DNA from 4 places in the Methylomusa anaerophila genome. Region 4 is predicted to be linked to each of the others. Evidence: riboswitches for the same ligand, from Rfam matches in the RefSeq annotation. Region 4 holds a riboswitch; each other region holds the start of a gene.
The links. Region 4 has a riboswitch for cobalamin ahead of cobI (precorrin-2 C(20)-methyltransferase). Riboswitches for the same ligand answer to the same signal wherever they lie in the genome.
Positions count from the first base shown of each region.

Region 1 (2,200 bases), 1.7 Mb from region 4:
TCTTACAGCGAAGATATGAACCTGTTGACATCCTTTTTCGCTTAGCCCAAAATTCTTCCATTGTATTGTTGCATGGCGGCGGCTTTCACGGGCCGACCTGGTCCGTCAGAGTATCACTGGCCAACCTGGATGATGATGCCTATGCCAAGATCGGGCATGAATTGCGCAAGGTATTGGAACAATACGTAGTCGAATGGAAGGAATCAGAGGTTAGTTTGTAAGAAGTCACGGTGCCAGGCGGTGTTTCCTCCACGCAAATAGTCCATAAACTCGCAAGCTGCCGGCAACAATAAAAAGTAGTCATCAATTCAGCGGCTAAACCGGGAGATGTCCTGGTTCTGACTAAGCCTTTAGGCATCGGGATCATCACTACCGCTATTAAGCGCGGCGCCGTGTCTCAGGAGACGATCGACCAGGCGGTTGAAGTTATGGGCACCTTAAACAAGACTGCCGCCGAGGTGATGGTAGAAGTGGGAGTCAAAAACCTGGAATTTCTGCAGAACAGGCCCGGGTCCCGGTAGCGGCCGTTATCGGTGAGATGGTTGCAGACCCAACTCACCATATTCAAATAACTCCTTAAAAAAGTGTTGACAAAGACGCCGGCAGTATATTCGTACAGCCTGACTATGGGCCGGGGGATTATAACCAGTAAATATTTGCAATAGTAACAAATCTTATTATCAAAGTATTGACAAGCAGCTGATTGTCTTATAAACTGAATTATAAGAGTTCACTAACTTCATATACATGAGACAGGTGCCCAATGGGCTTAATAGGGAAGTCCGGTTAAAAGCCGGTGCGGTCCCGCCACTGTAATGGGGAGCAAGCTTAAGATATGCCACTGAGACGTAAGTCTTGGGAAGGTTTAAGTAAGCCATGATCCAGAGTCAGGAGAACTGCCTGTCTGACAATCACCATTATTTACCCACGAGGTATGGGGAGGGGATTACGGCATAAAGCTGCTGTTTTTCTTCCCGGAGCACCTGGTGTTCCGGGATTTTTGCTTAAAGCCGGCTTTATACGCTGATCACTCCTGGCCTATGGGTCCAGGATTTTTTATTAGCTTTGCGCTGTTATCTTTTCTCCCGCAGCAAGCCGGGATTTTTCTCTGTTTGATTCCGTTCTCCCTTCTCTTTGAGAATATTAATTATAATTCTGTTGCGCGTATAGCGCACAGGTCCTTTGACGGACCTTTCCCTTTTACAATTATTCCATATTCATATATATCTTTGTTGGGAGGTGAAACCGGACTGGCTTAATTCTTTTGCTTTACCATACAAAACAAAAAAGGAGACTAAAATCATGAAAACTAAGCTGTTCAGTGCAATTTTATTGATCACCCTTACGACGTTTGGACTTTTTGGCCTGATGAGTTCCGTTCAGGCGGCGCCACAGCCGACTAAAAAAGCAATTTTAGTTGTAAGTTTCGGTACTACTTTCCCGGAAACCAGAAAACTGACGATTGAAGCAGTGGAAAAGAAAATTCAGCAAGCATTTCCGGACTACGAAGTCCGGCGGGCTTTTACCTCCCGCATTATTATCAAAACGCTCGCGGAACGGGATGGTATCAAAGTTGAAAACGAGAAACAGGCGCTGGACCGGTTGCAGGCTGAAGGTTACAAGGAAGTCATAGTGCAGCCGCTGCATATTTCCCCAGGGGAAGAGTTTGACATGGTCAAGGAAGCAGTGCAAACATACCAAAAGGCAAAAGCTTTTGATAATATAGTTTTGGGCAGGCCCATTTTGTACTATCTGGGGCAGGGAGATAAACCGGATGATTATATGAAGGCCTTCCAAGCCGTCAAAACTCAATTTCCGCAATTAAAAAATCAGGAAGCGGTAGTGCTCATGGGTCATGGCGGAGTTCATCCCGGCAGTGCCGCTTATGCCGCGCTGCAATATAAACTCAGTCAGGCAGGCGTAAACAATGTTTTTGTGTATACGGTTGAAGGATGCCCGGCGTTAGAAGATATAATTGGACAGTTGAAAGCCAACAAAATTAAAAAAGTCACCCTGATGCCGCTTATGCTGGTTGCCGGGGATCATGCCACCAATGATATGGCCGGCGATGAAAAAGATTCGGCGAAAAGCATACTGACCGCTGCCGGATTTAAAGTTGAGGCATATGTTCATGGATTAGGCGAAAATCCTGGAATACAAGAAATTTATGTTCAACATGTTAAGGATGCCATCGAACAAT
Region 1 is NZ_AP018449.1:149,663-151,862, reverse strand. It holds gene aspD (aspartate 4-decarboxylase) at 1-221, shown strand, start outside; partial or broken gene MAMMFC1_RS22545 (selenide, water dikinase SelD) at 294-479, shown strand; cobalamin riboswitch at 738-918, shown strand; gene MAMMFC1_RS00525 (sirohydrochlorin cobaltochelatase) at 1,303-2,200, shown strand, end outside.
Region 1: it holds a riboswitch for cobalamin, as region 4 does, so the genes downstream of both, MAMMFC1_RS00525 (sirohydrochlorin cobaltochelatase) here and cobI (precorrin-2 C(20)-methyltransferase) in region 4, are expected to answer to the same signal.

Region 2 (2,200 bases), 1.3 Mb from region 4:
AGTCAAAGAAGCCTTGTTCCGGCAAACCGGATTATCACCCCAAAAACAGCATAGCGTGCTTAGGCGCATGAACCGGTTCGGCCTGACGGAAGAAACACTGTATCAGGAATATTTGCAAAAAAATGGCTATCTAGAAAAACAACGGTTTTTAGACTGCTTGCAACAGTTGGACAAGGACCCCCGGTTGGTGACATATACATCCCTGTATGTTCATTTACTGGATCAGTTTAACTGGCAATTGTTGTCCGGCGACGAAACCGTGGCCGCCGGTAATGAGTTGCTGCTGCTGTCTGCCGGTAAATTCGGTGTTTTGCCGCGGGCAATCGCCGCCGAGGCGAAACTGGAAAACTGTATTCAGGCATGGTCCGGCCTGGTTGTCGATATATTAAGAGCAAAACTGGCCGGTTCTCAAGGGGACTGAGGAGTGCTATTGACTATATGACCACTATATGGAGTAATATATAAAAAGATAATTTTAATGAGGTGAGAATAATGATGAATGAAAAGAAACATCCTGAACATCCTGAATTTCAACTTCCCGATGATCCACATGCGAAGCACCGTTATGAAAGTGCAATGAAACACGTTCAATTTGCGAAAGAAGCAGGGAAATCTTCAGAAAAAATTCATGAGATTTTTCGAAAAGTAATGAATTTTGACACTAAAGACATTGAAAAAATTCCTCAGGATGAAGCACACAAAAAATACCGTTCTGCCGTAATTCATGCCCAGAAAGCAATCGAAAACGGCAAATCTTCCGAAGAAGCTCATGAAATATTTGCGAATATTGTCTCTGGAAAGACTGAAGGACAGTGTCATCATTGCAAATAGCTTATTATTAACATGTTTACTTAAACTGCATAGTGAAAAAAGTTAGGTGTCTGAAAGGACTTAATAGGGAAGTCCGGTGCAATGCCGGCGCGGTCCCGCCACTGTAACGGGGAGCAAGCTTAAGATATGCCACTGAGATCTGCCATCTTGGGAAGGTTTAGGTAAGCCATGATCCGGAGCCAGGAGAACTGCCTAACTGATAATCACCGTTGTACCCACGAGCGATGGGGAGGGGGATTACCGTGAAAGATCTCTTGACTTAGAAGGGCTCTGTGTCAAGGATTTATTCATGCTGAATTTAACTCTCCTGGTCTTATGACCAGGAGTTTTCATTTGGTATGATACTGTACATAACTATATTTTAAGGAGGCGCATTATGGAATATATCATGGATCCTGGTTTGATTGAAACCCGCAGTATGGAAATTATAGGTTCCTATTTGGATGAACTGGGACTGGAACTTTCACCGGCGGCTGTTAAGGTGTATTCCCGTATTATTCATGCGGCAGGTGATCCTGATTACGCCAAACACATCAGGATTCATCCTGACGCAATCACCGCCGGGTGTGCTGCTTTGGCAGCAGGACGGGATATTTATTGTGATGTGGAAATGGTCCGTACAGGAATTAATAAGCGGCTTTCATCCTATGGCGGTAAGGTGTACTGTTTAATTGGCAGCGAAGAAACCGCTCGGCTTGCCAAAAGCGTCATTACCCGGGCGATGTCCGCCGCCATTAGGCAGTTTGGCGGGCAATTAGACGGTGTTATTGTTGCCATTGGCAATGCGCCGGCCGCGTTGTTTGAACTTTCAACCCTAATGGAACGAACCGGTATCCGGCCGGCGCTGGTAATCGGCGTGCCTGCCGGCTTTGTCGGGGCGGCAGAATCAAAAGCTTTGCTGCACGCAGCTTCGCCTGTGCCTTATATTACTGTTTTAGGTAACAAGGGAGGCAGCCCTATTGCCGTAGCAGCCTTGGACGCCCTTTGGTACATGACAGAAACAGTATCCAATAATGTTATATAGGAGAAAACGCATGATGAATGACGCTTGGGCGAGGGACTCAAGGTGCTGGTTGTGCAATTCATAAAGGGCAATCGGAAGAATATTATGAACAGTATAAAAAATAAAAACTGTATAAAAAATCCATCATTCTGGCGCTGGCTTTGGGGACGAGCGTCACTGTAAGCGTGTTCTCGGTGTGGCCCAGGCAGCGTAGCCGCAGTTGTTCAGCCAGGAATACAAGAAGGTTATTGAGACTTGATATTATACTTTGAAAGGGAGATAAAAATGGCGTTTAGAACCAAGATTATTAAAAAAATAAAAAACATTAAAAATATTAATAAGAAGGCAATAATCCCAATCGCTGCG
Region 2 is NZ_AP018449.1:3,143,836-3,146,035, forward strand. It holds gene MAMMFC1_RS14070 (adenosylcobinamide amidohydrolase) at 1-421, shown strand, start outside; gene MAMMFC1_RS14075 (hypothetical protein) at 493-831, shown strand; cobalamin riboswitch at 859-1,041, shown strand; gene MAMMFC1_RS14080 (precorrin-8X methylmutase) at 1,208-1,855, shown strand; gene MAMMFC1_RS14085 (TonB-dependent receptor plug domain-containing protein) at 2,120-2,200, shown strand, end outside.
Region 2: it holds a riboswitch for cobalamin, as region 4 does, so the genes downstream of both, MAMMFC1_RS14080 (precorrin-8X methylmutase) here and cobI (precorrin-2 C(20)-methyltransferase) in region 4, are expected to answer to the same signal.

Region 3 (2,200 bases), 860 kb from region 4:
ACGGCTGCCCCGTTGTTCATATAATACGTTTTTATAACCTGGCTGTTATCCTGCGAGCCTGTATCCGGATCGCACTGGTCGCTGCTGAACACCGGCAGCGCATTACACCCTTGCGCCGCCAGCTCGCTGACAATGGCATCAATGACCTCCATGTTCCGGCTTATCCAGGCGTGGCGGTAAAACAGCACGCCTACCGTCGGCCGGTCCGGGCGGTAACCGGGACAATTCATCCGGTAATCGGCCGCACTCTCATAAATGCGGTCACTGCCGGGATAATAAACTCCCTGCCAGGGGACATTCACCGGTTCCGGTACGGCTATATCGGCTCCCAGAACCGCTTTTTGGATATAGCGGACGGCATTCCGGGTGTTTTCCCGGCCGCCGTAAGTTAAATACCGCTGCACGGTCAGCGCGATTTCCGGTTTGACCGTATTGTAAACGGCAATACCCGGATCATAGCCAAAAGCCACTGCCGGCTTTTCCCGTACGATGGCAAGAACTTCAGCCGATATTTTTTCCCATACCTTGTCGGCAGGCGGCGACAAGAGCAGAACATCCGCCTGTTCCTTCAGATACCGGAAAAAATCCCCCTGAAAATCCGGATTCTCCAGATCCCAGGTACCGCACATTTTCAACTCCAGGCCGGGGATTTCCCCCGCAGCCTCCAGCAATGCCGGCATGTAACCCGTTAATACAATGGCTCCGATTTTCATGCACACATCCTCCCCGTTTTATAAAAATATAAAGTATACGCTAAACAGTCAAAGGCCGCCGCCACTGAAACTAAATGGTGGCAGTCACATTCTCTCAATCGCTTAGTTAGAAAATATATTCCATGCCGACGCGAATATTTCTGCCGGGAGCACTCCACCATTGTTCAACCGGAGTTGAGCTCCAGTTATAACGCGCGTTAGAGTGCTCCGCGTAGAATTTGTCAAAGATATTATTCACTTTCACAAAGGCTTTAATGGCTTTGCCGGCCTGATAGTTCAGACCAATATCCCATACCCAGTAGGTGGTGGCCGGAAAGAAACTGGCTGCCGCATCCGGTGTTTGCGGACCAAAGACGGAAAACGCGAATACAGAAACCATTGCTACGACCATTTTTTCCCTGAATAATCTTTTTTTCATAAGAAAAAAAATTCCCCCATTTAATTAAAATAGACAAAAACCTTTCTCTAACGCACGAGAAAGGTTTTTAGTATTACAAATATGCTAACCCTGCCAACGCTTGCCTGGCAAAGTTAACCTTGTTAATACCTCACTTACCATCCCATCGCTCGTAGGATTCTTGGTAAATAGAAAATAGGCAGTTCTCCTGGCTTTGGTTCATCGCTTCTCCACGCCTTCCCAGGAATATTTCCCAGTGACGTTTTGTGGACTTGCTCCCCATTACAGTGGCGGGACCGCATCGGCGCTGCACCGATTTCCCTATTAAGCCTTGCGGCACCTATTTCTCAAGACTATTCAATTAAAAACCAAAAGCAATCAGCATAATAAATCCTGCTTAATCAATAGGGTAAACTATATACCGGTCATATTGTCAAGCCATTTTTTACCTTTCTTTATTCTTTATTCACCTGACACGGAAATATGGCAATCAGCCGGCTGGGCAAAATCTTTGCCATAGGCTGCCAGCGCAATTTCCTGGATTCCGAAAACAATATCCTGGGAAACATTATACATATAGCCTTCTCGCGGCATATACAGCCTTTTCTCTTTAATTGCGGTTAAGGTTTGCAAAGAAGGATCCTCCAAAAATTCTCTGTAAAAGGATTCCACATCATAAGTTCCATGATCATTATACATGGGCAGGATCAAAATGTCGGGATTTATTGCTATCAGCCGCTCCTTGGCCAACACCTGTCCATTCTTGATCCCGGCTGCCCCCGCTCCGTTGATAACGCCCGCATAGCCGCACATGTCATCAAAAGGACTGCCAATGCCGCCGTAAGAAGTCATTAGGGAAATCAAAACAACCGTTTTCCTTTTTTCCAAGGGAATTTTGTCAACTTTATTCTTAATTTCCCGTAGTTTTTCATCCATTTGGGCAATGATTTGGCTGCCTTTATTTTCTTCCCCGATGGCCTTGGCCAGCAGCCGGACCGTTTCCCGAACCTCCGCCACGCTCCGCGGCCCTTTACAGACAACAACTTTCAGGCCGAGATCCCGCAAACTGTCAACGATCACTGCATCGCTC
Region 3 is NZ_AP018449.1:2,735,124-2,737,323, reverse strand. It holds gene MAMMFC1_RS22690 (cobaltochelatase subunit CobN) at 1-713, opposite strand, end outside; gene MAMMFC1_RS12400 (TonB-dependent receptor) at 820-1,131, opposite strand; cobalamin riboswitch at 1,292-1,469, opposite strand; gene MAMMFC1_RS12395 (ABC transporter substrate-binding protein) at 1,573-2,200, opposite strand, start outside.
Region 3: it holds a riboswitch for cobalamin, as region 4 does, so the genes downstream of both, MAMMFC1_RS12400 (TonB-dependent receptor) here and cobI (precorrin-2 C(20)-methyltransferase) in region 4, are expected to answer to the same signal.

Region 4 (2,200 bases):
TTAGTCTTTTATTTTCTCTGGATATTTTTACTATTTCACCGAATGTCATTGCATCACCTGTTTTGTTGTTGGCCGCAAAATCGTTAAAATCCTGTTAACTGAAGGTAAAATTATTTTGGATAGTTAACTGGTAGTAATTGACTTGTTGTTATTTTCCAGCTATAATATTGGCAAAAAGAAATGAGGTCATGCTAATGTGTTATAATAGCGATACGGCGGAAAAACCGGCGATGATTCATGAAGGTGATGAAGGTGATTACAATGGACAGGGCAGGGATTTGTTGGCGGCGGTAAATAAACTCCGGCAAGTAATGTCGCAGTCTTTGGAAAGTGTGGATTCCATGCGGGCGATTCTAACGGAAGGAAAATCACGAACCGAATTGTCAGCGGCGGAATGGGCGGATATGATCGACAATATGCAGCAAATTCTTTACCTTGAATCCGCTATTGCGAAACTCAGAAACGGCTTCAACGCTTGGGGAGCAGCTTATTCTCCCCGCAACTCACGGGGATACACGTGTAAAGGATAATACATACGGTTATTCTTGACTTTTCGTTGGCTTTGCCATAAAATAAAAGACAACACAATATGGAACAGGTGCCCGTTTGGGCTTAATAGGGAAGCCGGTAAAAAAAACCGGCACGGTCCCGCCGCTGTGATGGGGAGCCGACTGCAACAGGCCACTGAAGGTAATTACCTTGGGAAGGCGCAGGACGGCAATGAGCCTAAGTCAGAAGAACTGCCTGTTTGACAATCACCGATATTACCCACGAGCGATGGGGAGGGGATTCGCATGTGAATTTCGCACGCTGATCTCTGTCATGGCTGGGTTTACCGGTGAGACAGGGATTTTTTATTTATAATTACTCAGGTTGTGTAATGCCACGAACTGCTTAGAAATCGTTAGATACCGTTGCATACCATAAAACATATTGTGAATGGTAACTCATGTGCTGCTGAGTAAACATAGTCAGACCGACTAGGCACGACGACGATTCTGATTTTGTTAGTTTAGCATAGTAGTTTGTGCGGGGACCTCACGGAGGCGTACTGGTGGTCCGCACAGACTACTTAAGGAAAGGCTAACTAGGCCAGAACGGTCGGAGTGAGGACCGCAGGAGTAACGACGCAAATGACGGTTTATAAGCAGTTCCCGTCTTATGGGTGAATAGTTCGATTTTATTGAAAGGTAGGCAAAAATCATATGGCAGGTATTTTTTACGGCGTAGGCGTTGGTCCCGGTGATCCGGAGTTATTAACACTTAAGGCCATCAACGCAATCAAAGCGGCGGATGTTATCATTGCGCCCCGCACGGAGAAAAAAGACGAGAGCACTGCTTTTACCATCGCAAAGCCGTACATTCAGGAAAATACACAGATACTGGAACTGGTTTTTCCGATGAATTACAATGCTCAGGCCCTTTCGGAGGCCTGGGTGAATAACAAGAATACTATTCTAGGACTGTTGGAAGCCGGGAAGAAGGTAATATTTCTGACCTTGGGCGATCCCATGCTGTACAGCACTTATATGTATGTTTTTCGGCTGCTTGAAGACTGCGGCCACGAAATCGTGAACATTCCTGGTGTCAACTCCTTCTGCGCCATTGGCAACCGGTTAGGTGTGCCTTTAGCGGAAGGCGGCGACATACTCAGCATTATTCCCGCCACTATCGACGAAGAACGCTTGGAACAGGTTTTGCAAGTGTCCGACAATGTGGTGCTGATGAAGGTGTACAAAAATTTCGCCCAGATTGTTGATAAGCTGAATAAGCATGGCATGACCGAAAATGCTGTTATGGTATCCAAATGCGGTCTTGAGGGCGAAGAAATCTTTCACGACCTCTCTGGAGCCGTAAACGATCAAAAAGTGAATTACCTGTCAACTATACTGACCAAACGCTCAAAAGTAAGTAAGCATGCCCTGGCATGAATGAAAAAGCAAATATCCTGGCGCAGGAGATTGTCAGGAAACAAAGGCAGGCACTGACCATCGGTCTGGTATTGACGTTGGCTGCTCTCGGTTTGGCGATCGCGTCGGTGACTTTTGGCCGGGCCGATATTAGTGTGGTTGACGTAGCCACCATAATATTCGGCAAATTAACCGGAAACCAAGAGATCTACAGTCATTTGGCCGGCGCCCAAAGCGCCATTGTCTGGGATATCCGGCTGCCCCGCATTATCTGCGCGCTTGCGGTAGGA
Region 4 is NZ_AP018449.1:1,878,044-1,880,243, forward strand. It holds gene MAMMFC1_RS08230 (helix-turn-helix domain-containing protein) at 1-49, opposite strand, end outside; gene MAMMFC1_RS08235 (hypothetical protein) at 195-530, shown strand; cobalamin riboswitch at 580-762, shown strand; gene cobI (precorrin-2 C(20)-methyltransferase) at 1,206-1,931, shown strand; gene MAMMFC1_RS08245 (FecCD family ABC transporter permease) at 1,928-2,200, shown strand, end outside.